Regions from separate parts of the Sphingomonas agrestis genome, predicted to be linked through region 3. Evidence: predicted binding sites of a transcription regulator. Region 3 holds the regulator's gene; each other region holds the start of a gene.
The links. The regulator LexA, encoded in region 3, represses DNA repair genes until DNA is damaged. The targets are predictions, from matches to a motif close to GTTCCNCNCTTGTTCT.
Positions count from the first base shown of each region.

Region 1: the regulator LexA is predicted to act here: its motif matches at 5,979-5,994, upstream of RZN05_RS05315 (DNA recombination protein RmuC).
Region 2: the regulator LexA is predicted to act here: its motif matches at 2,963-2,978, upstream of uvrA (excinuclease ABC subunit UvrA).

Region 1 is NZ_JAWJEJ010000001.1:1,263,043-1,272,951, forward strand. Features, by position in the region: gene RZN05_RS05280 (hypothetical protein) at 124-408, shown strand; gene RZN05_RS05285 (NAD(P)H-hydrate dehydratase) at 405-1,808, shown strand; gene RZN05_RS05290 (class I SAM-dependent RNA methyltransferase) at 1,799-3,001, shown strand; gene truA (tRNA pseudouridine(38-40) synthase TruA) at 2,992-3,732, opposite strand; gene fmt (methionyl-tRNA formyltransferase) at 3,729-4,631, opposite strand; gene recR (recombination mediator RecR) at 4,685-5,281, shown strand; gene def (peptide deformylase) at 5,327-5,854, shown strand; gene RZN05_RS05315 (DNA recombination protein RmuC) at 6,006-7,388, shown strand; gene RZN05_RS05320 (hypothetical protein) at 7,560-8,444, shown strand; gene RZN05_RS05325 (META domain-containing protein) at 8,450-9,139, opposite strand; gene RZN05_RS05330 (TrmH family RNA methyltransferase) at 9,362-9,909, opposite strand, start outside.
Region 2 is NZ_JAWJEJ010000001.1:70,075-79,983, forward strand. Features, by position in the region: gene uvrA (excinuclease ABC subunit UvrA) at 25-2,955, opposite strand; gene RZN05_RS00350 (TetR/AcrR family transcriptional regulator) at 3,105-3,698, opposite strand; gene RZN05_RS00355 (VOC family protein) at 3,837-4,316, shown strand; gene RZN05_RS00360 (putative quinol monooxygenase) at 4,433-4,753, shown strand; gene RZN05_RS00365 (hybrid sensor histidine kinase/response regulator) at 4,794-7,397, opposite strand; gene RZN05_RS00370 (response regulator) at 7,570-7,941, shown strand; gene RZN05_RS00375 (response regulator) at 7,948-8,331, shown strand; gene RZN05_RS00380 (hypothetical protein) at 8,469-9,890, shown strand; gene RZN05_RS00385 (vgr related protein) at 9,900-9,909, opposite strand, start outside.
Region 3 is NZ_JAWJEJ010000001.1:1,519,444-1,529,352, reverse strand. Features, by position in the region: gene RZN05_RS06565 (ComEC/Rec2 family competence protein) at 1-980, shown strand, start outside; gene lexA (transcriptional repressor LexA) at 974-1,672, opposite strand; gene RZN05_RS06555 (molybdopterin molybdotransferase MoeA) at 1,726-2,910, opposite strand; gene RZN05_RS06550 (PilZ domain-containing protein) at 2,951-3,910, opposite strand; gene moaC (cyclic pyranopterin monophosphate synthase MoaC) at 4,136-4,603, opposite strand; gene trpC (indole-3-glycerol phosphate synthase TrpC) at 4,650-5,417, opposite strand; gene trpD (anthranilate phosphoribosyltransferase) at 5,414-6,409, opposite strand; gene RZN05_RS06530 (hypothetical protein) at 6,536-6,838, shown strand; gene RZN05_RS06525 (anthranilate synthase component II) at 6,845-7,429, opposite strand; gene RZN05_RS06520 (hypothetical protein) at 7,541-7,954, shown strand; gene trpE (anthranilate synthase component I) at 7,985-9,490, opposite strand; gene RZN05_RS06510 (peptidylprolyl isomerase) at 9,492-9,909, opposite strand, start outside.

The sequences.
Region 1 (9,909 bases), 260 kb from region 3:
AGAACGGCCCTTCGACAAGCTCAGGGCGAACGGTGGTTGTTGCTGTCATTGCTTCTCGCAGGGTGCGGGGGGCAGTCGACGGAGGACGTTGTTCCCAATGCCTTCGAGCCATCGAATGAAGTCGTGGCGGCAACCCCGGAAGTTCCCAAAATCCCCTGCGCCGCCCCAGGCACGGTCGATCTCGCCCCGCTCTGCACCCTCGACCGCGAGGAGACCCCTAATGGCGTCATCCTGACGCTCCGCCACCCCGACGGCGCCTTCCACCGCCTCCAGGTCACCCAGGACGGCCGCGGCGTGATCGCCGCCGACGGTGCCGAGCCTGCCAAGGTCACCCCGATCGGCCCCGACAGCATCGAGGTGGCGCTGGGCGGCGCGCGCTACCGGCTTCCCGCGACCGTGCGGCAATGATCCCGTCGGGCGCACCGATCGCCACCGCCGCACAGATGCGCGCGGCCGAGGAGGCCGTGTTCGCCAGCGGCGTCTCGCAGGACGAACTGATGGAACGCGCCGGGGCCGCCGTCGCCCGCGAAGTCGCGCGCTTCGCTGTGGGGCGTCCGATCCTGATCCTCGCAGGACCCGGCAACAATGGCGGCGACGCCTATGTCGCCGCGCGGCTCCTCCATGCCGAGGGCCATGACGTCATCCTCGTCGCCACCGGCGCGCCTGCACCCGGCGCCGCCGAGCGGATGCAGGCGCTGTGGCAGGGGCCGACCAGTTCGCTATATGCCGCGCGCCCGCGCCCGGTGCTGGTCGATGGGCTGTTCGGCACCGGCATGACGCGTCCGCTCGATCGTGGGCTTGCCGCGGTGTTCGCCGATCTGGTCAAGCAGGCCGAGTTCGTGCTGTCGATCGACCTGCCCTCGGGGATCGACACCGACAGCGGCGCCGATCTCGGTGCACCGCGCGGGATCGACGTCACCTTGGCGCTCGGCGCGCTCAAGCCCGGACACCTGCTCGATTGCGGACTGGAGCGCTGCGGCAGGGTGCTGCTCGCCGATATCGGCATTCCGGTCGAGACCGGCCGGCGCAGCGTCGCGCGGCCGCAGATCGAGACGCCTGGGGTGCACAGCCACAAATACAGCCGCGGGCTCGTCGCGGTGATCGAGGGCGCAATGCCCGGCGCCGCGCGCCTCGCCGCGCAGGCAGCGATGGCGGGCGGGGCGGGCTATGTCGTGCTCGCCGGTGACAGGCCGTGGAGCGGCGGCCCCGACGCGCTCGTCCGCCGCGAGGTGCGCAGCGCCGAGGATCTGACCGAATTCCTCGGCTGGGACCGGATCGACGCCGTGGTGCTCGGCCCTGGGCTCGGACGTGATCGCCGCGCCGAGGCCTATCTGCGTGCGGCCTTCGCCGTGCCCAAGCCGCTGGTGCTCGATGGCGACGCGCTGACCTTGCTCGGCGGCGATGCGGCGGCCTGGCTCGAGACGCGTGCCGCGCCGACCTGGCTCACGCCGCATTCGGGCGAGTTCGACCGGATGTTCGCAGGGCAGGGCAGCAAGATCGAGACAACCCTCGCCGCCGCCGCGGCGACGCGGGCGACGATCGTCCACAAGGGCGCCGATACGGTGATTGCCTCGCCCAAAGGCGCGGTGCGCGTGCTCGCGGGCGCGTCGCCGTGGCTATCGACCGCTGGCACCGGCGACGTGCTCGCCGGGCTGCTCGCCGCGCAGGTCGTCCAGGAAGGCAAGGGCGTCGCCCCTGCCGAGGCCGCCGTCTGGCTCCATGCGCGCGCGGCGCAGCTTGCAGGACCGGCGCTGATCGCCGATGCGCTGCTGATGCACATCCCCCAGGCGGTCTCCGAATGTCTGTGAACGACGATCTCGTCCTCCGCGTCGCGGCGCGCGGCGATGGCGTTACCGGTGATGGGCGTCATGTCGCCTTCGCTGCGCCGGGCGACCGGCTGGCGCAGGACGGCAGCGTCATTCCCGGCCAGCACCACCAGGTACCGCCGTGCAGGCACTTCCCCGAATGCGGCGGCTGCCAGCTCCAGCATCTCGACGACGCGAGCTGGTCGCAGTTCATCGTCGATCGCGTGGTGGGGGCGCTGGCCGCGCAGGGGCTGGAGACCCATGTCCGCGCGCCCTTGCTCTCGCCGCCACGCACGCGCCGCCGCGCCACGCTCCATGCCGAGCGCCGCGGCCGCCAGGTCCGGCTCGGCTTCACGCGGCAGGGCAGCCACGAGCTGATCGATATCGAGGAATGCCACGTCCTCGCCCCCGAGCTGTTCGCGCTGGTCAGCCCCCTGCGCGGGGTGCTCGCCGCCTTGATCCCGGGCAACCGCCGGATCAACGTCCATTTGGCCCGGACCGACCAAGGCCCCGATGTGTTGATCGACGGGCTCGACGCCGAAGGGCTCGCCGCGGCCGAGGCGCTCAGCGCCTTCTCGCACCGCCACCATCTCGCCCGCCTCTCGATCGATGAGGGCTTCGGACCCGGCGCGCGCTACGAGCCCGAGCCCGTCACGGTGACGCTTGGCGGCGTGCCCGTGCCGTTCCCGCCGGGCAATTTTCTCCAGGCAACGCCCGAGGGCGAGGATGCGCTGGTCGCGGCGGTGCGGGAGATCGCCGGCGATGCGCGGACCGTCGCCGATCTGTTCGCCGGGCTCGGCACCTTCACCTTCGCCTTCCCCCAGGCAAAGGTCTATGCCGCCGAAGCGGCGCGCGATCCGATCCTGGCGCTCAAGGCGGCCGCCGGAGCCGCGGGGCGCCCGGTCTTCGCCGACCATCGCGACCTGTTCCGCCGGCCGGTGACCGCGGGCGACTTGTCGCGCTTCGAGGTCGTCGTGCTCGATCCGCCACGCGCGGGCGCCCGCGAGCAGGTCGCCCAGATCGCGACTTGCACGGCACCATTAATCGCCTATGTATCATGTAATCCCAGCAGCTTCGCACGCGATGCTGAGATTTTGGGCAAGGCTGGCTACGCCCTCGACTGGGTCCAGCCGGTAGGGCAGTTCCGCTGGTCGACCCATGTCGAGCTGGCGGCGAAGTTCAGCCGTCAGGGATAGTCGGCCCGGACGAAGAACAGCCCGTCCGGCGGCGCGTTGAGCCCGAGCCGCGATCGATCGCGCGCCTCCAGCGCATCGCGCAGATCGCCGGCAGTCCATTTGCCCTGGCCGACCAGCCCCAGGCACCCGACCATCGAGCGCACCTGGTGATGCAGGAACGACCGCGCCGAGGCATACACCGCGATCCGGTCGCCCGCGCGCACCACGTCGAGCCGGTCGAGCGACTTGAGCGGGCTCTCCGACTGGCAATGCACCGAGCGGAACGTGGTGAAGTCATGCCGTCCCACCAGCAGCTGCGCCGCGTCGTGCATCGCCTCGGCATCGAGGTCGGCGGCGATCCGCCAGGCCAGCCCCTTTTCCCAGGTGAGCGGCGCACGCCGGTTGACGATGCGATATTCGTAATGCCGCGCCAGGCACGAGAAGCGCGCATGCCAGTCCTCGGGCATTTCGACGCATTCGAGGATCGCCACCGGATTGGGCCGCACCTGCGCGTTGAGTGCCTCCATCAGCCGGAACGCCGCGATCGGCTTGGCAATGTCGAGATGCGCGCGCATGCCCAGCCCATGCACGCCTGCATCGGTCCGGCCCGCGGCATGCACCGCCACGCGCTCGCCGGTAACCGCGAACGCCGCTTCCTCGATCGCCTGCTGGACGCTGGGGCCGTGATCCTGCCGCTGCCAGCCCATGAACGGGCGGCCGTCGAACTCCACCGTGAGTGCAAACCGCGTCAAAGCCGCGTGCCCTCCGGGATCGCGAACCCCCGCAGCAGCTCGGCTGACGTCATGACGCCACGTCCCGCGCGCTGCACCAGGATCGGCCGGATCGCGCCTTCGCTACAGCCGATCGTCAGCCGTTCGTCGAGCACCGAGCCGATGCCACCGCTGCCGGCGACCATCTCGGCGGCATGCACCCGGATACGCTCGCCGCCCACTTCGAAGAACGCCCCCGGCGCGGGATTGTACGCGCGCACCTGCCGCTCGACCTCCACCGCCGGCCGCGCAAAGTCGAGCCGCGCTTCTGCCTTGTCGATCTTGGCGGCATAGGTGACGCCATCCTCGGGCTGCGCCACCGCCGGATAGCGATCGAAATCGCCGAGCACCTTCGCCATCAGCCCCGCGCCCATCGCGCTCAATTCCGCTGTCAGTTCGCCCGCAGTCTTGCCGCCAACCGGGGTGCGTCCCTCGAGCCGCACCGGCCCGGTGTCGAGCCCGGCCTCCATCTGCATGATCCCCACGCCCGTCTCGGCATCCCCCGCCAGGATAGCGCGCTGGATCGGCGCCGCCCCGCGCCAGCGCGGCAGCAGCGAGCCGTGGACATTGAGACAGCCGAGCCGCGGCGCGTCGAGCACCGCCTGAGGCAGGATCAGGCCATAGGCGGCGACCACCGCCACGTCCGCCTCCAGTGCCGCGAACGCCTCGATCGCCCCGGGCTCCCTGCGGAACGACAAGGGCGTGCGCACCGCGATCCCCAGCGCCTCGGCGCGGGCATGCACGGGGGAGGGGGCGGTCTTGCCCCGATTCCCGCGCCGCGGCGGCTGGCTGTATGCCGCCACGATTTCGTGCCCCGCCGCGACCAGCGCGTCGAGCGTCGGGACGGCGAATTCGGGCGTGCCCATGAAGATGATCCGCATATGCCCCTCTCGCCGCTTGGCAGGGCGGTGCGCAAGCCCCTATGTCTGGGCACATGGCATCCCCCGAAATCGAGGCACTGACCCAGGCGCTCTCGCGCCTTCCCGGGCTCGGCCCGCGCTCGGCGCGGCGCGCGGTGCTCCATCTGCTCAAGAAGCGCGAGACCGCGCTCGATCCGTTGCTCTCGGCGCTCACTGCGGTCAGCCGGCGCCTCAGCACCTGCGGGATCTGCGGCAATGTCGACACCAGCGACCCGTGCGCGATCTGCGCCGATCCGCGCCGCGACGCGCGGTCGCTCTGCGTGGTCGAGGAAGTCGCCGACCTCTGGGCGCTCGATCGGTCGCGGCTGTTTCCGGGGAAATTCCATGTCCTGGGCGGCCGGCTCTCCGCGCTCGAAGGCGTCCGGCCCGAGGATCTCCGGATCGACAGCCTGGTCCGCCGCGTCGCTGCCGGCGGGATCGATGAGGTCGTCCTCGCGATGAACGCCACGCTCGACGGTCAGACCACCGCGCACTACCTCGCCGAGCGGCTCGAAACCTATCCGATCCGCATCACCCAGCTCGCCCACGGCCTGCCGGTGGGCGGCGAGCTCGACTATCTCGACGAGGGCACGCTCGCCCAGGCGCTCCGCGCGCGCCGCCCGGTCGCGTAGTTTCCGACACTTGCGGCGAAGCCCGGGGCGAATTAAATCGTCGCGATGGCCATTCTACCCATCGTCGAAGTCCCGGATCCGCGCCTGCGCCTCATCTCCCAGCCCGTGGTGGAGGTGAACGACGAACTGCGCGACCTGATCGCCGACATGTTCGATACGATGTACGACGCCCCCGGCATCGGCCTCGCCGCGATCCAGGTCGGCGTGCCCAAGCGCGTCGTGGTGATGGACCTGCAGGAGGAAGAGGACGAGGAGGGCAAGCCGATCCGCGCCCCGCGCGTATTCATCAATCCCGAGATCCTCGATCCCGCCGAGGAGCAGTCGGTCTATACCGAAGGCTGTCTCTCGATCCCCGAGCAATTCGCCGACGTCGAACGCCCCGCGCGCTGCCGGGTCAAGTGGCTCGACGAGAAGGGGGAGAGCCATGACGAGGTCTTCGAGGGCCTGCTCGCCACCTGCATCCAGCACGAGATGGACCATCTCGAAGGCATCGTGTTCATCGACTATCTCTCGCGCCTCAAGCGCGACATGATCCTCAAGAAGCTCTCCAAGGCGCGCAAGGCCGCTGCGTAAGCCACCTTATGGTGCTCCGGCGAAGGCCGGAGCGCTGGGCAAGGTGAACCCGTAAATTGCCAATGCTCCGGCCTGCGCCGGAGTAGGTGCAGCGCGTATTGCCTCACAGCCATCTGCCCGCTAGGTTCGCTTTCTGTTCCGGGAGGCGTATTTGGACTCGCTCGCACTCATCGTCGTCATCGCCGCGCTGCTCGCGGGCCTGGCCCTTGGCTGGTTCGTCGGCAACCGTGGCGTCGCCCAGGCGCGCGCCGACCGCGACAAGCGCGAAGCTGACTTCAAGGCGGCAATCTCCGACCTCGTCATCGCCGAGGAGCGCGCCAGCCAGCTCCCCGCGCTGCGCGACGAAAACACGCTCCTCCGCGACGAGCGCGACGAAGCCCGGCTCCAGCTCACCGAACTCCGCACCCGGGCGGAGGCCTTCGAAGAGCGGCTGGAGGAGTTCAAGGGCGCGCGCGAGGCGATGGCGGGCCAGTTCCGCGAACTCGCCACCACGATGCTCGGCGAGACCCAGAAGGCCTTTCTCGAACGCGCCGAGGCCCGCTTCCGGCAATCCGAGGAAGTCGCCGGCCAGAACCTAAAGTCGATGCTCCAGCCGGTCAGCGATCGCCTCCAGCGCTATGAGGAGGGCGTCGCCAAGGTCGAGGCCGAGCGCCGCGATGCGTTCGGCGAGCTCAAGGGCCAGATCGAGCAGATGCGGATCGGTCAGGAGAAGGTCAGCAGCGAAGCCGCCAAGCTGGTCAATTCGCTGCGCAACGCCCCCAAGTCGCGCGGGCGCTGGGGCGAGCAGCAGCTCAAGAACGTGCTCGAAACCTGCGGCTTGGCCGAGCACACCGACTTCCAGACCGAAGTGAACACGGCGAGCGAGGATGGCGGCCGCCTGCGGCCCGACGCGATCGTCCGCGTCCCCGGCGGGCGGGCGCTGGTGATCGACGCCAAGGTGTCGCTCAATGCCTATCAGGATGCGTTCGGCGCGGTCGACGAGGGCGAGCGCCATGTCGGCCTCGCTGCGCACGCCGCTTCGATGAAGGCGCATATCAACGCGCTCGGCAACAAGGCCTATTGGAGCCAGTTCGAGGACGCGCCCGATTATGTGATCATGTTCGTGCCCGGCGAGCATTTCCTGTCGGCGGCGCTCGAGCACGACCATACCCTGTGGGACTTCGCCTTCGAGAAGCGCGTGCTGCTCGCCACCCCGACCAACCTCATCGCGATCGCCCGCACCGTCGCAGCGGTATGGCGCCAGGAAAAGCTCGCCAAGGAAGCCCGGCAGATCGGCGAACTCGGCAAGGAGCTCTACGATCGGCTCGCCAAGGCGCTGGGCGATCTGCGCGTCGTCGGCAGCGGCCTCAACACCGCGGTCAAGAATTTCAATACCTTCGCCAACAGTCTTGAGACCCGCGCGCTGGTCAGCGCCCGCAAGCTCAAGGAGCTCAACATCGAGACTGGCGCGCGGGAGATCGAGGCTATTCCGCCGGTCGAGCTCCTGGCCAGCCACGCTGGCGAGCCAGAAGCGGAATTGAAAGCGGCCGAGTAGGATCAGGCCGGACCTCGCTTGCCCCCTGGAAGCGAAGGAATTTCATTACGTTACGGCGCGAACGATCGACGTCAAGCCCTTGTCCTTACTTACGTATTCGCATCAGGCGTTTGACTTCGCCGGAGTGTTGCGAGATTTCTCGCGCTGCCGGCTTTCAGCGAGGGGGGATCAATGGCGGGGAAATATTTTTGGCGCCTCGGCGCGCTTGCAGCAGCGACATTGGCAGCTACGCCCGCTGCGGCCGACATGAATTGCTATGCGCCGCAATGGCAGACCTTGATCGTGCCCTCGCTCGGCGTCTCGGTCGATGTCACGACCGATACGCATATCAGCTATGGATTGGATCAGGGCTACGTCAACGTCGATGTACGCGAACGGGGCCGCGCCGGTGCGAAGATCGACGGGCGCTGCAGCAGCTTCAACTATAATGTCACCAACTTCGCTCCGGATTCGATCAGCGACGCAAAGGGCCTGCTCAAGGCACGCGCCGACGATATCGCGCGCGGCGGGCTCAATGACTTCAAGCTCGTTCGCAACCGTGCACTGACCTTCCAGGGCTCGCCCGCGCACGAAGTGATATTCTCGTTCACGACCGACTATTACGGTTCGCCCGCGTCGCATCGCTACCTGCTGGTGGCGCGCGACAACCGGCTCTACGCCTTCGGTTGGGTGTGGGGCGATGCAGGTGCCGTGCCCGCCGACTCGGGCCGGATATTCAATTCGATCCGCTTCACGGCGCCGGTCGCCGATCCCAACGCCCGCTCGCGCGCGATGCTAGAAGAGACCATCCTGCTCTACTGGCTGCGCAAGGACTACCCGCAGACCGTCCATATGAGCCCGGCGCTTCGGAAGATCGCCGACCCCAAGCGCGCCGCCGAGAGCAAGATCGTCGATGACTATGGCTATGTGCAGAAAGCCGATTTCCTGCGCATGGACGGCAGCTATCGCGTGTTCCGCGTCGAGCACACCAACGCTATGGTCGACTGGTACGTCATCGACGACGGCAAGCAGATCTCGGCGATAACCTGGAAGAAGGTCCGCGACATCAAGCAATAGGCCGCTCAGCGCCGCTCGGCCACCAGTGTCATCGTCCGGCCGCCGGCGCCGCTCAGCACCAGCTTGCCCCCACGGTTGCGGCTCACCGTCACCCGCTCGCCGAGCAGTCGGAGGATTGTCGTCTCCTGGACGTTCCTCGCGCGGTCGGCGCACGCCATCTTGGTGCTCGCCAGCGGCCCGGTGGTCAGCCGGCCGCGTTCGAAGCGATAGCTCCCGTTGAAGCGGTTGCAACTCGCATTGCCCGATACGCGCCCGTCGCGGAACGTCACGCTCGGCGCGGTGCCGCGTGCCACCGGGCGGCCCGACAGCGCCTCGATACGCCAGGCGCCACCGATCAGGTCGCTATGGGCCGGCGCGGCGAGGTCGCCGCCGCAGCCCTGATAGGTCCGTCCGTCGACCCGCACCGTCACCGTGTCGCCATAGACGCGGTCGCTCATCCCGTCGCTGCAGCTCTTGTGCACCGTGTTGACGTTGATTCGCCGGGTCTGCCACATCTCGCCGGCAAAGCCGTGGATCACCCGCGGCGCCGCGACCGAAACGGTTGGCCGGCCCGGCGCCTCGAAGCGCATCGTCCGCGCGTCGATCGTCAGGCTCCAGAACGGCTCGGTGCCGCTCGCGCGATAATTGGTCCGCGGCTGGGCGGCGGCTGGCAGGGCAGTGGCGGCGATCAGGCCGGCGGCAAGGATCAGGCGCATGGGGTAACTCCTTTCCGCGAGATTTGCGGTCGCACGGCTGAACCGCGCATGGCCGTAACGATCGGCTGGCGTTCAGGTTCTTGGGTCGCGCTGGCAATATAGGATTTTGTGTGCAAGCCTTCGCTTGCGCTCTTTGACATGATCGGAAGTAAAACACCGTCCGCGAAACAATATTGCAAACCCTCGCAACAAACGAAAACGTTAAATGCGCAAAGTGCGAAGTTAAGCGTCGCGAATCCTACTGAGCACCTCATAGGCCATCACTGCGGTGGCGACCGCGGCGTTGAGGCTGTCGGCTTTGCCGAGCATCGGGATCTTGACCAGCAGGTCGCATTCCTGCGCCATGAAGTCGGGCATGCCCTGCGCTTCGTTGCCGGTCAGCAGGAAGGTGGGGGCCTGATACTCCCCAGCCTTATAGTCGTATTCGGTATCGAGGCTGAGCCCCACGAGTTGTCCGGGGCCGTTCCGCAGCCAGGGCACGAACTCCGCCCAGCTCGCTTTGGCGACCGGCACGGTGAACAGCGCCCCCATGCTCGCGCGGACCGCCTCGACCGAGAACGGGTCCACGCACTCGTCGAGCAGGATCAGTCCGCCCGCGCCGACTGCGTCGCCGGTGCGCAGGATCGTGCCGAGATTGCCCGGATCGCGCAGCCGCTCGGCGACCAGCCAGATCGGCGCAGTGCCGGGATCGAGATCGGCGAGCCCCAGCGCGAATTCGGGATAGACGCCGACCACCGCGCCGGGATTGTCCTTGCCCGATAGCTTGGAGA
Region 2 (9,909 bases), 1.4 Mb from region 3:
CTGAAGGGGAGGGGCTTTTGTTGGTTACTCCGCCGCCACCGCCTGCTTCGCGCCCTTCCTGCGCTCCAGCAACGGCGCGAGATACTTCCCCGTGAAGCTCCGCGGCTCCTTCGCCACTTGCTCGGGCGTGCCCTGGGCGACGATCTCGCCGCCCTTGACGCCGCCTTCGGGGCCCAGATCGAGGATCCAGTCGGCGGTCTTGATGACGTCGAGATTGTGCTCGATCACCACCACGGTGTTGCCCTGCTCGACCAGCGCGTGGAGGACTTCGAGGAGCTTCCGCACGTCCTCGAAATGGAGGCCGGTGGTGGGCTCGTCGAGGATGTAGAGCGTCTGGCCGGTGGCGCGGCGGGCGAGTTCCTTGGCGAGCTTGACGCGCTGCGCCTCGCCGCCCGAGAGCGTCGTCGCCTGCTGGCCGACCTTGACGTAGCCGAGGCCGACTTCGGCGAGCATCGCCATGCGGTCGCGGATCGGGGGGACCGCCTTGAAGAATTCGAACGCGTCCTCGACGGTCATGTCGAGCACGTCGGCGATGCTCTTGCCCTTGAACTTCACTTCCAGCGTCTCGCGATTGTAGCGCTGGCCGTGGCAGACGTCGCACGTGACGTAGACGTCGGGGAGGAAGTGCATCTCGATCTTGAGCAGCCCGTCGCCGGTGCACGCCTCGCAGCGGCCGCCCTTGACGTTGAAGCTGAACCGGCCGGGCTTGTAGCCGCGCGCCTGCGCCTCGGGCAGGCCGGCGAACCAGTCGCGGATCTGGGTGAAGGCGCCGGTATAGGTGGCCGGGTTGCTGCGCGGGGTGCGGCCGATCGGCGACTGGTCGATGTCGATCACCTTGTCGAGATGCTCGAGCCCGGCGATCCGGTCGTGCTTGCCCGCGAGGATGCGCGCACCGTTGAGCTGGCGCGCGGCGGCGGCGTAGAGCGTGTCGATCGTGAAGCTGGACTTGCCCGAGCCCGAGACGCCGGTGATGCAGGTAAAGGTGCCGAGCGGGATCGACGCGGTGACGCCGGTGAGGTTGTTCGCGGTGGCATTGTGGACGGTGAGCTTCTTGCCGTTGCCTTTGCGGCGCTTGGCCGGGAGGGGGACTTCGCGGCGGCCGCTGAGGTAATCGGCGGTGATGCTGTTCTCGTTCGCCAGGACGTCGTCGAGGCTGCCGTACGCGACGATCTCGCCGCCATGGACGCCGGCGCCCGGGCCCATGTCGATGACGTAGTCGGCGGTGCGGATCGCGTCCTCGTCATGCTCGACGACGAGGACGGTGTTGCCGAGGTCGCGCAGGCGGCGGAGCGTGGCGAGCAGCATGTCGTTGTCGCGCTGGTGGAGGCCGATGCTCGGCTCGTCGAGGACGTAGAGCACGCCTGAGAGGCCGGAGCCGATCTGCGACGCCAGGCGGATGCGCTGGGATTCGCCGCCGCTGAGCGTGCCGCTGGTGCGGTCTAGGTTGAGATAGTCGAGCCCGACATTGTTGAGGAAGCCGAGCCGCTCGTCGATCTCCTTGAGGATCGCGCGGGCGATTTCCTTGCTCTGCGGGGTGAGCTGGTCGGGGAGGTCGGCAAACCAGGCGAGCGCGTCGACCACCGAGAGGCGAGTGACGCTGGAGATGTCGCGCATCGCGACCTTCACGGCCAGCGCCTCGGGCTTGAGGCGGGCGCCTTCGCAGACTTCGCAGGCGTGGCTCGCCTGGTACTTGCTGAGCTCCTCGCGCATCCAGGCGGACTCGGTCTGGAGCATGCGGCGGTTGAGGTTGCCGATCACGCCTTCGAACGGCTTCTTGACGTCGTACGACTTCTTGCCGTCGACGAAGGTGAGCGTGACGGGCTTGCCCCTGGTGCCGTGGAGGATGGCGTAGTGGATCTCCACGGGGAGGTCCTGCCACGGGGTGTCGAGGCTGAAGCCGAATTCGCGGGCGAGGCTGCCGAGGACCTGCATGTAGTAGGGGCTGGGCGGGTTGGACTTGGCCCAGGGGACGATCGCGCCCTTCTTGATGCTGAGGTCGTGGTTGGGGACGACGAGGTCCTCGTCGAACACGAGCTTCTCGCCGAGGCCGTCGCAGGCGGGGCAGGCGCCCTGGGGGGCGTTGAAGCTGAACAGGCGCGGCTCGATCTCGGCGATGGTGAAGCCGCTGACCGGGCAGGCGAACTTCTCGGAGAAGACGATGCGGTTGGCGGGGATGCCGGTGTTCTTCATGTTGCCGCCCGCAGCCGCCTCGTCCTCGCGGCCGGGGACCACGCCGTCGACCAGGTCGACATAGGCCAGCCCCTCGGCGAGCTTGAGCGCCTGCTCGAAGCTTTCGGCGAGGCGCGTGGCGATTTCGCCGCCCACGACGAGGCGGTCGACCACGACTTCGATGTCGTGCTTGTACTTCTTGTCGAGCGCGGGGGCTTCCTCGATCAGATAGGTCTCGCCGTCGATGCGGACGCGCTGGAAGCCGGCCTTCTGCCACTCGGCGAGCTCTTTCCGGTACTCGCCCTTGCGGCCGCGGACGACGGGCGCGAGGAGGAGCAGGCGCGTGCCCTCGGGGAGCGCGAGGACGCGGTCGACCATCTGGCTGACGGTCTGCGCGGCGATCGGCAGGCCGGTCTCGGGGCTGTAGGGGATGCCGACGCGCGCCCACAGGAGCCGCATGTAATCGTAGATCTCGGTGACCGTCGCGACCGTGGAGCGCGGGTTGCGGCTGGTGGTCTTCTGCTCGATCGAGATGGCGGGGGAGAGGCCTTCGATATGATCGACATCGGGCTTCTGCATCATCTCGAGGAACTGGCGGGCATAGGCCGACAGCGACTCGACATAGCGGCGCTGGCCCTCGGCATAGATCGTGTCGAACGCGAGGCTCGACTTGCCCGAGCCCGAGAGGCCGGTGATCACCGTCAGCGTGTCGCGCGGGATATCGATGTCCACGCCCTTGAGATTGTGCTCGCGCGCGCCGCGGACGGAGATGTGGGTGAGACTCATGAAGGGCGTTCTATCTCTGTTCTTGCGGGGATTCCAGTGGCAGAGATAGGAAGGAGGAGCGGGAGTTGCGAGGGGTGGGCGGCGACGGCCTGCGCCCCAATGGCACGGATGACCCGCACGCGCTTGAGCGGTCGTTGAAGCATTTCCCCCTAGTCGTTGTGCGCGGGGCCCGTTCCGGTGCCGACCGCTTGCAGATAGGCCAGCAACGCCGTTTCCAGTTGCGTCGCCAGGGACTCCGTAAATTCGGCTGAGGCATAGCCCTCGAGCATTGTTCGCGGCAGCCCGAGGAAGATACTGAGGAACACTTCGGCGGTGACGCGCAAGCGTGGGAATTCGGCGTCCGGTGCCGATCGCAGCATCTCGGCGATTGCAGGCAGCATCAGATTGTGGACCGTGAGCGCGATGTTCTTCCCGGTCTTCTCGGCCGCGACGGCGTAGAGGACTGCCGCTTCCTGCGGATCGTGCATTTTCAGGCGTAGCAGAACCGCGACCAAATGCCTGGTCATCTCGGCGATCGGCTTGCCCGCAACCTCCTGGCATGCGCCGATCACCGAAGCGGAAAAACCATCCAGGTGCCGTTCCAGCACGGCGGCGAGCAACACGTCGCGATTGGGGTAGTATTGATAGATCGTGCCCACAGAAACGCCGGCCCGCCGCGCAATACGAGTCGTGGTGCAGTGGCCGAGTCCCTCCCGTGTCAAAACTTGAATCGCTGCGGTTTGCAGGGCCGATATCGTCGCCATGGAGCGAGCCTGAACCGGCAGTTTCCGGGCGATTGCGGGCTTCGGAGGGGCGTTCATGAAATGCGAATTCCAATGCTGAGCGTAGCTCCATAAATCTAGCGCGCACCAAAGTTTCCGCGAGAGAGAATGGAGATCAGCATGCCGATGCCCGCCGCTCCGGACTATGAGAATGCGTCAAGCCCCTTCGCCTCCTGGTGGCTCAATCACGTCGCCGTCCGGGTGCCCGACTTCAGCGCAGGCGTCCGCTGGTATACCGAGACGCTGGACTTTCGGCTCGTGCATAGCTGGCCATATGAAGGCGGCATCACATTCGGATATTTGTCGCCTGCTACCGACAACCGCGTTCGTATCGAGCTCATGGGTGGCCCGGGCGCCCAACGGAAGCCGCACTACGCAGATCTGAACGACAGCTTGTCGCTATACGGCTTTCACCATGTGGGCTTTCGCGTGGACGACGTGGACGAAGCCGTAAGGATGCTGAAGGAACGCGGCGTAACAATCCTCTCCGAACCGATGGATTTCGAAGCCTGTAATCGGCGTTTCGCGGTCTTCTCCGACCCGTGGGGCAACATCTTCGAAGTCGACCGGCCGATCGTACCGGACGGTCCCAAAGCCTAGACGAGACGAGGCAAGCCTGAGTCCAAGGCGTCAGGCTGCGAGTGTGCCAGCCATATGGCCACGATGCATGCGGGAACGGATTTCGATCATCGCCTACGCAATATGGGAGACCTAGAATGTCGCGTGCGGAAGACTTTGTGTCCGTGATCTGGGAAGCACGGGCGAAGCCAGGGTGCGAAGACGATATGCGCTTGTTTCTCAAGAGCGCGGTCACCTTGTCTAGAAACGATCCTGGGTGCATCGACTATGAAATGCATGAAGTCGCCGATGAAGCTGGCGTCTTCATCGCGTATGAACGCTGGGTAAGCCGTGATGCCTTGAACAAGCACCTGACGGCACCTCGCATGAGCGAAATGGCGCCTCGACTCCTGACGTTGATGCAAGGATCGATCGAGGATGGTATGCGGATACTTCATGCTATCCGTCCGGACAGCTGAGGCCTCTTTGAGCAGGCGCCACAACTAGGCGTCTGTGCGCCTACGCCGCCTGCGTCAGCGCCTCGGTAACCTCGCGGACCTTGGCGGGGCGTTCGCCAAGCGGGCAGATCTCCAGCGCGTCCTCGAGATCGGCGGCGCGGACGCCAAGCTGCGCTTCGTGGAACAGCCCGGCCGAGCCGGCAAGCTTGTGAAGCAGCCCGCGCAGCTCGGAAATCTCCTCGTCGTCGAAGCGGGCGCTGGCGGCGATGCGCTCGGCCAGCGCGAGCAACTCGGCCTTGCGGGTGTCGTACCGGGCGCGCAGCTCGGGGGAGATGACGAGCTTGGCCGCGGGCCTGGGGGCAGGGGCGGGGGCCGGTTCCCCGGCATCCGCATCCGCATCCGCACCGGCATCGGCATCGGGTTCGATCGCCAGCGGCTCGGGGCGGGCCCAGCGGCGGATGGCCTTGCCGAGGTCGGCGAGCTGGACCGGCTTGGCGACATGCGCCTGCATCCCTGCGGCGAGGCAGGCGGCCACGTCGTCGGCATAGGCATTGGCCGTGAGCGCGAGGATCGGCAGCGTCTCGGCGCTGATGCCCGCGTCGCGGATCGCCTTGGTCGCCTGGATGCCGTCCATCACCGGCATCTGCATGTCCATCAGCACGAGATCGAACGGCTCGGCCGAGCGCGCCGCGGCGACCGCGGCGGCGAGCGCCTGCGCGCCGTCGACGGCGGTGACGCTCTCATGGCCGAGCTTGCCGAGCATCGCTTCCACCAGCGCCTGGTTGACGTCGTGATCCTCGGCCAGGAGGATGCGCAGCGGGCGCTCGACTTCCTGCTTGGGGGGATCGATCACCGGGGCATGCGCGTCGCCGGGGTCGGCGAGCTTGAGCGGCACGCGCAGCGTGAAGCGCGTGCCCTTGCCCTCCTCGCTCTCCATCACCAGCGTGCCACCCATCAGCGTGGCGAGCTGGCTGCTGATCGCAAGCCCGAGCCCGGTGCCGCCGAAGCGCCGCGCGGTAGACTGCTCGGCCTGGACGAACTGCTCGAAGATCGCCGGCTGGCGATCCTGGGCGATGCCGATGCCGGTATCGGCGACGGTGATCTCGATATGCGCGCGGCGATCGTGCCAGCCGCGCTTGGCCTCGATCGAGACGCTGCCGGTTTCGGTGAACTTGACGGCGTTGCCGAGCAGGTTGAGCACGATCTGGCGCAGGCGCAGCCCATCGATCAGGACGAACATCGGCAGCTCGGGCTCGATATCGAACCACAGCCGCAGGCCCTTCTGCGCGACCGCGGGCTCGATCAGCTTGACGCAGTTGCGCAGCGCGTGGCGGAAATCGACGCGCTCGGGGGCGATCTGCATCTGCCCCGCCTCGATCTTCGAGATGTCGAGGATGTCGTTCAACAGGCGCATCATCGCCTTGCCCGAATCGACGATCAACTGGGCGTGGCGCTGCTGCTGATGGTTGAGTTCGCTGTGGAGCAGCAGGTCGGCGAAACCGAGCACGCCGTTCATCGGCGTGCGGATCTCGTGGCTCATATTGGCGAGGAAGCTCGACTTGGCGCTCGCCGCAGCCTCGGCGCGCGCGCGGGCGATCTCGAGCGCGAATTCCAGGTGCTTGCGCTTGGTGACGTCGCGCAGCGAGGCGATGACTTCGATCGGCGCGCCGCTCGCCGGATCGCGAACCAGCCCGCAACTCGCCTCGATCCAGGTCTCGACGCCGGCATAGCCATATTTCGCGATCCGGTTCGTAGTGACGCCGCGCTCGATCTCGCCCGCGACGAGGCGGGTGTAGAAGTCGAACAGCGCGGGCTTGTCTTCCTTGTGGACCATCCCCGCCATCGAGCCGCCGACGGCGAGCTCGGGCTGGATGCCGAGCACCTGTTCGGTCGAGGGCGAGGCATAGGTGACGGTGCCGTCGAGATCGATGCGAAACACCGCGTCGGTGGCGTTCTGGGCGAGCAACGCGAGCTGTGCCTCGGCGATCTCTCGGCGGGCGATGTCCTGTTCGAGCTGGTCGTTGGCCTCGCGCAGGCTCAGCATTCGCGCGCGGCGGTCGCGCAGCACGAGCAAGGCGAGCAGGAGGACTAGGAAGGCACTGCCGACGAACGCGATCCGGACGGGCTGTTCATAGGCGTTGGCGCGATCGAGCCGCTCGGCGAGCAGGCGGTCTTCCTCGGTCTCGATTTCGTTGATCGTGCGGAGCAGGCGGACCGTGGCGGCGTGCGATTCGGCGCTGTCGAGCGCGGCGATCGCCTCGGCAGTGCGACCGGTGCGGCGCAGCCACATCGTCTGCTGCGCGGCCGAGAGGCGCTCCTGGATCAGCGAGGCGAGCCGCGCGACGCGGACGCCCTGTTCGGGATTGTCGGTGATCATCGAACGCAGTGCATCGAGTTCGCGCGGCAGCACGCCGCGCTGGGCTTCGACCGCGAGGAAATCCTCCTGCGTCCCGGTGAGCAGGTAGCCGCGGCGATAGACTTCGGCGCGCAGGCTGAGGATGCGGACCTTGGCGAGATGCTCGGAGACTTCGAAGGTATGGCGGACCCATTTCTCCGCGGCCTGCTTCTGCGAGGCAAGCCACAGCCCCGAGGCCGCGGAGCAGATCAGCAGCAGGAACACCGCCACGATCATCGTCCGCGACCGGTGCCGAATGGCGTTGTTCATCGTCGAGTTCCCTGAAACCCCAACCTCTACTATAGGATAAATCGCCAATTTTTTGTTGCGGACTAGAACCCGCGTGCCGGGCAATTTATCCGTCGCAGGCTCGATAGCGCTTATCATGCGTTATAATAGGGGTGGCATGTGGCGCCTCGGGCGGGTCGAAGGGTTTGGCAGAATGGCACGGATCATCATCGCGGACGACGACGAGATCGTGGGCGAGATGGCCCGCGACGCGCTGATCGCGGCGGGGCACGGCGCGGGGCTGGTGAGCAACGGCGCCGACGCGCTCAAGATCGTCAAGGCGCGGCGACCGGACCTGCTGATCCTCGACTGCAACATGCCCGAGGTCTCGGGGGTGCTGGTCGTCCAGGAGCTGCGGAAAATGCCCGAATATGCCGATTTGCCGGTGATGATGCTCACCGGGCGGCGCAGCGACCGCGACGAGGAACTGGCGCGCTTCGCAGGCGCCAACGAATATATGAAAAAGCCTTTCGATCCTGACGAACTCGTGTTCCGTGTCGAAGAGCTGCTTGCGGCGAAGCGCTGAGGCGGCATGGCACGGATCATTTATGTCGAGGACGACGAGCTGGTCGGCGCGCTGGTCCAGCAGGTACTGACCGATGCCGGGCATCTGATCGGCGTGATCGGGCACGGCACGCTGGCCTATGAGACGATCGCGTTCAAGAAGCCCGATCTGGTGATCCTCGACCGCGGGCTGCCCGGCATGCAGGGCGTCGACATCCTCAGCGCGTTGCGGCGGCTGCCGGGGCTGTACCTCACGCCCATCCTGATGCTGACCGCCAAGGGGGGCGAGGACGCCGTGGAAGAGGCGATGGAAGCGGGCGCCAACGACTATCTGGTCAAGCCCTTCGAGCCCGAGGAACTGGTCCGCCGCGTGGACGAAGTGCTCAAGAACAACCTGTTCCGGCGGGAGTAAGGCTGGTCATCGAAGATCCCCCTCTCTGAAAGCAGGGAGGGGAGTGCTCCAAAGCTTTCAATTCGTTGCAGGACATGGTCATCCTTTGTTCAGCGCCCGGGGCGAAGGTTCGGAGCGGGAAAGAACAGGAGGGCAGGATGGACCGGGGAGTTGCGGCGCGGCTCGGCACGCTGGCGGCGGCGCTGGCATTGTCGGCATGCATGATGCCCTATGACGGGCTGTACGAGGCGCCGCCGGCACCGGCATGGAGCGCGATCGAGAGCCCGGATTCCTATGCGTTCATCGACCGCGCCGACTCGCTGTGGGAAGCGATCGGCGACGCCCCGCCCGACCATGCCTTCACCTTCGACGATGCCGAGCCCTGGGCGTGGGACCTCGCCGACGGGCACCGCATCGTCGTCGAGGAGACCGGCGACGGCATCCGCAGCTTCTATTTCGCACCGGGCGAAGACGGGCCGTTCCTCGCGGTGCGGCCGGGGATGAGCTTCGGCTTCGAGGGCGAGACGGTGGCGGTGGTCTATGGCCCCGACGGCGGGGCGATGCCGCGCGACGCGGGGTCGGAACATCTCGGCGAAGGTGCCGAGCTGTACGCGCGCGGCCGGCTGCTGCTGCGCGCGATGCTGCAGAAGCAGTGGCGCGCGGTCGACAGCCAGGCGTGGATCGATACCGGGCCGATGATCTGGGGCAGCGTCGCGCTGTGGGACAATGGGATGACCCGCCATCCCGGCTGGGGCCGCCATCGCGAGACGGTGCGCAACGCCGACTGGCGCCACCGGCTGACCGCCGAGCGGCTGCGGCGCCAGGCACTGGCCGAGCAGTTCCGCCGCTGGCGCGAGGGCGGGTTCCAGGGCTCGCCGCCGGGGAACTGGCACAAGCCCGGCGATCGGCCGGGGTTCGGCGGTCCGGGGCGGCCCCGGCCGGGAATCGATCGGCCGCGGCAGCCGGGCCAGGGGGGACGCCCGCCGGGCGCGCAGCCGGGGCCGCCGCGCGGACCCGATGAAACGCCGGGCCGTCCTCGCCCGGGGTGGCAGCCTGGCCGTCCGTCCGGGCCCGACGCCGGCGGCCCGGGCCGGCCGCGGCCGGGAGGCTGGCAAGACGGGCGGCCGCGGCCGCCGGCGACTGCCCCCGTGCCAATGACCGAGACCCCAGGCACGGCCCCGGCCCCGGCGGTGAGTCCGCCACGCCGGCCGGGTTGGGGCTGGCGACCGCGGCCCGACCGCGGAACCGATCCGACGACCCCCGGCGTGCCGCCGGCATCGAGCCGGCCGTCGGGCGGTTCGAGGCCGTGGTCGCGGCCCCGTCCCGATGCGGTGCCGGGAGCACCCGCAACGGTGCCGCGGCCCCGGCCTGCAGAGGGCGCGCCGCGCTGGTCCCGGCAGGGCCCCGATGCGGGGGTCGGTGCGCCGCCTGCAACACGGCCACCGCGCGGCAATGGCGGCTGGACGCGTCCGGAGCGTAGCGCGCCGCCGCCCGCGCCGAGCACTGCGCCGCCACCGCGGCCATCGCCTGCGCCCTCCAGCAAGGGCGCGACCCTGCGGAACGACCCCGAGCCGCAATAGCGGCGGGCGTCAGGCCGGC
Region 3 (9,909 bases):
AGGGCCCGCGGGTGCGCGGCTGGTTTCGGCGGCGCGAGGAGGGGCAGGGGCGGCGCCTGCTGCGCGGGCTGGCGTCGCTACTGCTCACCGGCATCGCGGTCGAGCTGGTGCTGATGCCGATCGGACTATTTCATTTCCACAAGGCCGGCATCTACGGCGCGCTGGCCAATATCGTCGCGATCCCGCTGACCACCTTCGTCATAATGCCGCTCGAGGCACTGGCACTGGCGCTCGACCTCGCCGGGCTCGGCGCGCCGGCCTGGTGGCTGACGGCGCGGGCGCTCGACCTGCTGCTGTGGCTGGCGCATGCCACGGCCTCGGCGCCGGGTGCCGTTGCAGCGTTGCCGGCGATGCCCGGCGGGGCGTATGCGCTGATCGTCGTCGGCGGGCTATGGGTGGCGCTGTGGCGGACGCCGGTGCGCTGGATCGGCGCGGCGCCGTTCGCGGCGGGGCTCGCCTGGGCGCTGGCGACGCCGGCGCCCGACCTGCTGGTGACGGGCGACGGGCGGCACCTGGCGATCCGGATGTCGAACGGCGAGATGGCGCTGCTGCGCGACAGGGCAGGGGACTATACCCGCTCGATGCTCGGCGAGAATAGCGGCGCGGAGGAGGATCTTGCGCTGCTCTCCGAGGCGCCGGACGCGCGGTGCAGCCCTGATCTGTGCCTGATCGACGTGCGATCGGGTGTCCGGCGCTGGCGCGTGCTGGCGACGCGGAGCGGGTACCTGGTGCCGTGGCGGGAGATGATCGACCTGTGCGGCAAGACCGATATCGTGGTCAGCGAGCGACGACTGCCGCCGGGCTGCACGCCGCGCTGGCTCAAGCTGGACCGCGAAATGCTGGCCAGAACGGGTGGTGTAGCGATCAGCTTCGCCGATGCGCGGGTTCGCACCGTGCGGCGCGGCACGGCGCATCCCTGGCTAAACCCGTTGACGGTGCAGCCGCCATATGCCGCGCCGTCCCCGCAGCCTGCTCAGTAGCGGCGCAGCAACCCGGCGAGCTTGCCCTGCACCCGGACCTGATCGGGCCGGTAGCGCTGGGCGCTATAGTCCCGGTTCGCGGGGTCGAGCCGGACCATCGCGCCTTCCTTGCGGAAATATTTCAGCGTCGCCTCGGCATCGTCGATCAGCGCGACGATGATCTCGCCGTCGCGCGCGGTCTCGGTGCGGCGGATCAGCGCATAATCGCCGTCGAGAATGCCCGCCTCGACCATCGAATCACCCGCGACTTCGAGCGCGTAATGCTCGCCCGATCCGAGCAGCGCGGCGGGGACGGGGAGCATCGACGCGCCTTCGAGCGCCTCGATCGGCGTACCCGCGGCGATGCGGCCGTGGAGCGGGATCTCGACGACGTCGTTGGCCGGCGACGGCGGCGTTGAGCCGGACGAAATTGACCGCGAAGTTGACGAAGTTGACTGCTCCATCGCGCGCGTCTTGCCCGCCGGCTTGGCGTCGCCGCGCTCGGGCACGCGCAGCACTTCGAGCGCGCGGGCACGATTGGGCAGGCGGCGGATGAACTCGCGTTCCTCGAGCGCGCTGATCAGCCGGTGCACGCCCGACTTCGACTTGAGATCGAGCGCCTCCTTCATTTCCTCGAACGAGGGCGAAACGCCGGTCTCGGCCAGGCGATCGGCAATGAAGCAGATTAGCTCGTGCTGCTTGCGCGTGAGCATCCAGGTCCTCCTAGAACAGATTGGGAACGTTTATGCAATGTTCCCGGCGCTTGTCAAGCGACGTCGAGGATTTCCACCGAGTCGCCGATTTGAGCCGGCGGCGCGCCCCGCGCGCGGACGATCAGGCAGGTCGCGCGGGCGAGCGTACGCAGCATCGAGCTGTCCTGGATCGTGGTGGCGAAGACGCGCCCGTCGCGCTGCTCGGCGCGGAGATAATCGCTGCGATCGCCACTGGCGGGCAGGGGTTCGCCCAGGACCGCCGGGCGGGTGCGCGGCATTGGATCGCCCGCGCCTGAAAGCGCCGCGACCACGGGCCGCACGAAGAGCAAGGTGGTGACGAAGGCCGATACCGGATTGCCGGGAAGCCCGAGCACCAGCGTCTCGCCGAGCCGGCCGGCCATCATCGGCTTGCCCGGACGTAGCGCGACCCGCCAGAAGTCGATCGTCGCGCCGACTGCCTTGAGCGCAGGCTGGACGAGATCGTGGTCGCCGACCGAGGCGCCGCCGCTGGTGACGAGCAGATCGGCGTCGACCGCGCGGAACGCGGCCTCGAGTGCGTCCTGGCGGTCAGGGAGGATGCCTAGGTCGATCAACTCGACGGGCAGCCCGGCGAGTTGCGCGGCGAGCATCAGCCGATTGGTCTCGGGAAGCTGGGCCTCGCCGATCGGCGCGCCGGGCGGGACGAGTTCGTCGCCGGTCGCGGCGAGCGCGACACGGACCTTCCGGGAGACGGCGACCGTCCCGTGGCCCGCGGTGCCGAGCAGCGCCAGCGCGGCCGGGGTGAGGCGATCGCCGGCGCGGACCAGCGGATCGCCTTCCGAGAAGTCGAGGCCGCGGCGGCGGACGTTGCGGCCGAGATGCGCGGGGCCTTCGCCGTCGAGCGATACGCGATCGCCCTCACGGCGCGCTTCCTCCTGGACGAGGACGGTGTCGGTGCCGGTGGGCAGGGGCGCGCCGGTGAAGATCCGCACCGCATCGCCCGGCCCTGCCTCGCCGGCAAAGGCGCGACCGGCAGCGCTCTCGCCGATCACGCGCCAAGGGCCGGGCAGGTCGCCGAAGCGTATCGCGTAGCCGTCCATCGCCGAGAGGTCGGCATAAGGCTGGGTGCGTAGCGCGGTGATGTCGGTAGCGGCCCAGCGACCGGCCGCCTCGGCCAGCGCGACCCGCTCGACCGGCAAGGGCCGAGCGAGCGCCAGCAGGCGGGACTGGGCTTCGGCGACGGGGAGCAGTTTGGGCATTACCCGGCTTTGGGCCGGGAAGCGCCCGCGACGCAAGCGCTCAGCCTTCCCGCGGCGCCCTTCCGCCTGAGACCATGCTGAGGTCGCGCGGGCGCAGCGGCAGGCGGAACTCGCAGAGGATGCGATTATGCGCGGCCTCGATCACGTTCGCCGGGCCGCCGCCGATCTCAGGGAGCGACACCCAGAGCTGGGCGCCCGGGGCGAGCGCGGCGCGGGTCTCGAGTTCGACGAGGTGCGCAGTGATCCCGCGGACGCGCGCATTCCACCAGCGCACACCCTCGCGCACGCTGGCCGGCGCATCGAGCCGGATCGCGTGCTTGTCGGGAATCATGCCTTCGCTCTCGATGTTCTGTGGAGTCGGCGTGGTGCGCGCCTGGGCGCGCTGGGCGTGGCGGAACCACGGCATGAGCGTCTGCCAGCCGAGTTCCTCGTGGAAGGCAATGCCGGCCTGGCCGTCGCGGATCCAGCGGACGATGCCGTCGAGCGGGCGCAGCGCATCGAAGGTGAGGTGAACCGCATCGCCGACCGCGAGCTCGAGCCGCGTGTCGATGCCGACGCCGCCCTGCGAGATGTTGCGCGTGCGGGCATGCTCGACCTTGCCGCCACTGCGGATCGACACGAGCTGGTTGATCTCGACGCGCGGCATCGCCCGGCGCTCGGCGGGGAGATTGGCGAGCGTGCGCGCGAGCGTGCTGATGATGTCGATCGGCTCGTCGAACACAAAACCGCACTCGCCGTCGGCGCACCAGTCGATCCGGCCGGCGACATGCTGGCCGCTCGCCATTTCGAGGTGCATCGACTCCGCTTCCGCGAGCCTGGCGCCGATCTGGAGCGTCGCGCCGGCCGAACTGAGACGCTGGAGCGAGCAGGCAAAGCGTTCGGTGTCGCTGGCGAGCCAGGCGGCGTCGAATGCGGCCTGGGTGTCGGGCTGCTGGCGCACCGCGCGCGGCGGATCGGCCGAGAGCGAGAAGATGGTTGCGGACCTGAGCGCCTGATTCATGTACTCTACTTTCCACTCAGCCCGTGGCGCGGACCTTGCTCGTGCCGCCTCAAAGGCGGGTTAATTTTGACGGTTGTAGAATCCCTAACGCTGGGGCGGCCGGGTTCGTTCGAAGCGGCACAACGAGGGCGGGGCAGAGGTGTTCCCGTGGGATCGGGCCATGCGGTCAGGGCCGCAGACACACTGCGCCCCTCCCGGCCGTTTCCCCTGGAGGGGAGCGGGAAGTTAGGCGGCCCAGTCGCCCGATTTGCCGCCGGTCTTGGTGAGCAGGCGGATATCGCCGATGACCATCGCCTTATCGAGCGCCTTGGCCATGTCGTAGAGGGTGAGCAGCGCGACGCTGGCAGCGGTGAGCGCCTCCATCTCGACGCCGGTCTTGCCTTCGGTAGCGGCAGTGGCGGTGACGGTGACGCCGCTCGCGTCGGGGGCGAGGTCGATCGCCACGCGCGTGAGGGGAAGGGGGTGGCAGAGCGGGATCAGCTCGGCGGTCTTCTTGGCGGCCATGATCCCGGCGATGCGCGAGGTGGCGAGGACGTCGCCCTTCTGGACGCTGCCTTCGCGAATCGCGGCGGCGGCTTGCGCCGACATGGTGATGCGGCCGGTGGCGACGGCTTCGCGCGCAGTGACGGGTTTTCCGGCGATGTCCACCATGTGGGCGGCGCCGGTGGAGTCGAGATGGGTGAGGTTGGTCATAGGATCCCTCTCCTCACCGGGGAGAAGGAGATTGGCATCGCCTTGCTCATCCCACCATCGCCCTTGTCGCGGCCTCGATATCGTCCTGGCGCATCAGCGATTCGCCGATCAGGAAGCAGCGAATGTCGTGTTCGGCCATCGCGTCCAAATCGGCACGGGTGGTGAGGCCGCTCTCGGCAACGAAGGTGCAATTCCTGGGCGCATGGCGGACGAGTTCGTAGGTTTTCTGAAGGTCGACTTCGAAGGTCTTGAGGTTGCGATTGTTGACCCCGATCAGCCGCGACTTGAGCCTGAGCGCGCGTTCGAGCTCGTCGGCATCGTGGACTTCGACCAGCACGTCCATGCCGTGTTCGAAGGCCGCGGCCTCGATCTCGGCCATCGCGCCGTCGTCGAGCGCGGCGACGATGATCAGGATTGCGTCGGCGCCGATGCTCCGCGACTCCGCGACCTGCCAGGGATCGACCATGAAGTCCTTCCGCAGCACGGGGAGGTCGCAGGCGGCGCGTGCGGCGATCAGATAGTCTTCATGCCCCTGGAAATATTCGTAATCGGTGAGCACCGACAGGCACGCCGCGCCGCCGGCTGCATAGGCGCGGGCATGCGCGGGGGGATCGAAATCGGCACGGATCAGCCCCTTGGACGGGCTCGCCTTCTTGATCTCGGCGATCAGGCCATAGCCGCCTGCCGCCACCTTGGCGTCGAGCGCCGCCTTGAACCCGCGCGGCGCGCTGGGCGTCGGGCGCTCGGTGGGCGCGGCGCGGCGCGCGGCGACTTCGCTGCGCTTGGTGGCGAGGATCTTGTCGAGGATGGTCATGCGAAGGCGATCCAGCAGTCGAGCAGCGCGTTGGCAAGCCCGGCGTCGATCGCCTCGGCAGCCTCCTCGACGCCATCGACGAGCGTGTCGGCGCGGCCGGCGACCATCAGCGCGGCGGCGGCGTTGAGCAGGACCGCATCACGGTAAGGCCCGGTCTCGCCCTGGAGCAGGCGGCGCAGTGCAAGCGCGTTATATTCGGGGTCGCCGCCGCGGATCGCGCTGAGCGGGTGGCGCGGCAGGCCGGCGTCCTCGGGCGTGATCCGCGTGGGCAGCCGGGCGCTGCCGACATTGACGATGACGCTGCTCGCTTCGGTCGAAAGCTCGTCCAATCCTTCTTCGCCCGAGACGATCGCCGCGGCCTCGGCGCCGAGCTGGACCAGCGCCTCGGCATAGATCGGGGCGTAATCGGGGCGGGCGATGCCGATCAGCTGGCGCGTGACATGCGCGGGATTGGCGAGCGGGCCCATCAGGTTGAAGATCGTCCGCCGGGCGATGCGGCGGCGCAGCGGGCCGAGCCGCGCCAGGGCAGGGTGGTGGTGCTGGGCGAACAGGAAGGCGATGCCGATCTCGTCCAGGCTCTCCTGCGCGCGCGCGCCGGCGCGATCGAGGTTGAGGCCGAGTGCCTCCAGCGTGTCGGCGGCCCCCGCCTTGGACGAGGCGGCGCGGTTGCCGTGCTTGGCGACCGGCACGCCGCACGCCGCGACGACGAGGCTGACCGCGGTCGAGACATTGAGCGTGTGGTGGCCGTCGCCGCCGGTGCCGCAGACGTCGATCGCGCCGGCGGGGGCGGTGATCGGGATCAGCCGCGAGCGCATCGCCCGTGCGGCCTCGGCGATCTCGATGCTGGTCTCGCCGCGGGTGCTAAGCGCGATCAGGAAGGCCTCGATCGCGGGCTCCGGGACGGTGCCGTCCAGGATGTCGGTAAAGGCCTGCGCGGCGCTTTCGCGGGCAAGCGGCGAGGAAGGATCGGGCAGGAGCGTCGAGACAGTCACCGCGCCTCTATTCCGGGGGCGGCGGCGCGAGTCGAGCAAATCCTGTTGGGGGGCGGCCAAGCCGGGCTGTGGTGTGCGCTGGCGAGACGCGGTAGAGGCGTCGTCACGGACAAGTGGAGAAGTGGCATGCGTATCCTGTTGGCGATCGTCGCGCTCGGGTTGCTGGCGGGCTGCAAGCACCGGCCGCCGGCGATGACCGACATGCGCGTGACCTATGCCTGCGACCGCGCGCCGGGGATGATCGTCGAATATTCGGGTGAGACCGCGCGGATCGTCTCGCCGGGCAGCAACGAGGAGATCGTGCTGCAGCGCAAGCCGGTGAGGTCGGGTTTCTGGTACGAAAATCCGCGGTATAGCATCCGCGGCAAGGGCAAGCGGGTCACGTATGCAGTGGGGCGGATGGTGCCGATGGTTTGCACTGCATCGTAACGGGGCTCAGGCGAGCGCTTTCGCTTCGATCCCGGCCATCTTGAGGAAGTTCGCCAGCATCGCATGGCCGTGCTCGGTGGCGATGCTCTCGGGGTGGAACTGGACGCCGTGGATCGGCAGCTCGGCGTGGCGGAAGCCCATTACCGAGGCGTCGTCGGCGGTGGCGTTAACCAGCAGCGTGTCGGGAATGTCGGTAACGATCAGCGAGTGATAGCGCGTCGCGGTGAAAGGCGAGGGGAGCCCTTCGAACAGCCCGGTGCCGTCATGTGCGACCGGGCAGGTCTTGCCGTGCATCAGTCCGCCGCGCACGACCTTGCCGCCGAAATGCTGGCCGATCGCCTGGTGGCCCAGGCAAACGCCGAGCAGCGGCTTCTTGAGGTGGGCGCAGGCGGCGACCAGGTCGAGGCTGATCCCCGCCTCGTTGGGGGTGCACGGGCCGGGCGAGATCAAAAAGGCCTGGGCGTTGCTCGCCACCGCGTCGCGCGCGGTGAGCGCGTCGTTGCGCACCACCTGCACCTCGGCGCCCAACTCCATCAGGTAATGGACGAGGTTCCAGGTGAAGCTGTCGTAATTGTCGATGACCAGGATCATGCAGGCCCGGTTAAGGCGTTTGGGGCGAACGCACAATTGCCTTGGCGCGGCCATAGTGCCGCGGCAACGCGGGCGATGCAGAGGCGTCATCGATCGTCTTAAGGAGTTTCCATGCTTTCATTCCTCTTCGCCGCATTGATCGCCGGTCCCGCGCTGCCGCAGGACAGCGCCCAGGGCGACGGACCGCCGCAGCGGGTGCGCTCGATCCTGCTCTATGGCGACGAGCAATGCCCCAAGGCGCAGAGCGAGGACGAGATCGTCGTCTGCGCCAATGCCGGCGAATCGCCCTATCGCATCCCCAAGCGCTTCCGCGAGCAGCCCAAGGAGGGTCCGGCATCGAACGCCTGGACCAATCGCGTCGAAAGCGTCGAGCAGTTCAACCGCGCCGGGCTGCCCAACAGCTGCTCGCCGGTGGGCTCGGGCGGCCAGACCGGCTGCACGCGCGCGGCGATCCGGCAATGGTATCAGGAGCGAGTCGACCAGAAGGCTAAGGCCGCGCGGGTGCAGGGACCGGCGGAGGATTGATCGTTCCCCTCTCCCCTTGTGGGAGAGGGATTACTGGCCGAATCCCGCCTCGCTGGCCCGGGCAACCGCTTCGCGGGCGGCCGCGAACAGCGCACCGGCCTTGGCCTCGCATTCGCGCTGCTCATAGGCCGGATCGCTGTCCGCGACGATGCCGGCGCCGGCCTGGACGTGCATCATGCCGTCCTTGACCAAAGCGGTGCGCAGCACGATGCACGAATCCATCGATCCGTCGGGCGAGAAATAGCCGACGCCGCCGGCATAGGGCCCGCGCGTCTCCTGCTCGAGCTCGGCGATGATCTGGCAGGCGCGGACCTTGGGCGCGCCGCTGACCGTGCCCGCCGGAAACCCCGCGAACAGCGCGTCGAGCGCGTCGGCGCCGGGCTTGAGGCTGCCGACGACGTTCGAGACGATGTGCATGACGTGACTGTAGAATTCGACGGTGTAGCTGTCGGTCACCCGCACGCTGCCCGCCTCGGCGGCGCGGCCAACATCGTTGCGGCCGAGATCGAGCAGCATCAGGTGCTCGGCGCGCTCCTTGGGATCGGCGAGCAGCGACGCGCGGTTGGCCTCGTCCTCAGCGGCAGTCTTGCCGCGGGGGCGGGTGCCGGCGATCGGGCGGATGGTGATCTCGCCATCGCGCGCGCGGACGAGGATCTCGGGGCTCGATCCGGTCAGCGCGAAGCCGGGCAGGTCGAGATGGTAGAGGAAGGGCGAGGGGTTCACTCGGCGCAGCGCGCGATACAGCTCGAACGGCGGCAGCGCGAACGGCGTGGTGAAGCGCTGGGCGAGCACGACCTGGAAGATGTCGCCAGCGGCGATATAGTCCTTGGCGCGCGCCACCATCTCACCATAGCGGCCGGGCGCCAGCACCGGGGTCAGTGCGATCTCGCCCGGTTCGGCGCGGACCGGCGCGGGGAGCGGCGCGGTTGCGAGCCGCGCTGCCGTCGCATCGATGCGCTCGGCCGCCGCCTCGATCAGCGCGTCGGCCGCCTTGTCGGCATCGGGCCAGACCGGCGCGACGAGGAACAGCGTGTCGGCCAGCCGATCGAAGATCAGGATCACCGTCGGTCGCACGAACATCATATCGGGCAGGCCGACCGGGTTCTCGGGCGGGCGCGGCAGCGTCTCGACCAGCCCGACCGTCTCGTAGCTGAAATAGCCGACGAGGCAGGCGAGCGCGCGGGGCAGCTCGGCAGGCGCGTCCATCCGGCAGCGTTGGACGAGGCTGCGCAGCGCCTCGAGCGCGGGCTCGGCGCAGGGAGCGAACGCTTCGCGATCACTGAGCCAATGCGGATTGATCGCGGCGTCCGCGCCGGTGGCGCGGAACACCAAATCGGGGGCGAGCCCGATCATGCTGTGCCGCCCGCGCACCGATCCGCCCTCGACCGATTCGAGCAGGAAGTCGCCGCGGCCCGGCTCGATCAGCTTGAGCGCAGCGGCAACCGGGGTCTCGGTATCGGCGACTTCGCGCCGCCACAGCAGCGCAGGCCGGCCGGCGGCGAGCGCCGCCCGCGCGCCTTCGACGCCCTCGATCACCTCAGCGTGCCGATCCGGTGCGGCTCAGCTCGGCCTTGAGCGCTGCAATCGCCTTTTCGTTGCGCGTGACCTTCAAGTGGTTGCGCATCGACGCGATGAACTGGCGCGCATATTCCGGCCCGACCTGCGGCGCGATGTCGCCGCGCACGCGCTGGAGCGCCGCCGGATCGTTCGCGGCGCTGTGCTCCTCGACCTTGTCGAGATAGACCACGTAATAGCCCTCGCGGTTCGATCCCTCGACCAGCTTCGCCTTTTTCGGCGCCATCTGGAACGCCATCTGGAGATAGGGCGCCATGTTGGGGCCGAGGATCTCGGAGCGCTTGAAATCGAACGGCTTTGGCGGCGGACCCTTGGTGACGCCGGCCTCGGCCAGCGCCTGCTGCATCGGCACGCCCTTTTCGAGCTTGGCGATCATACCC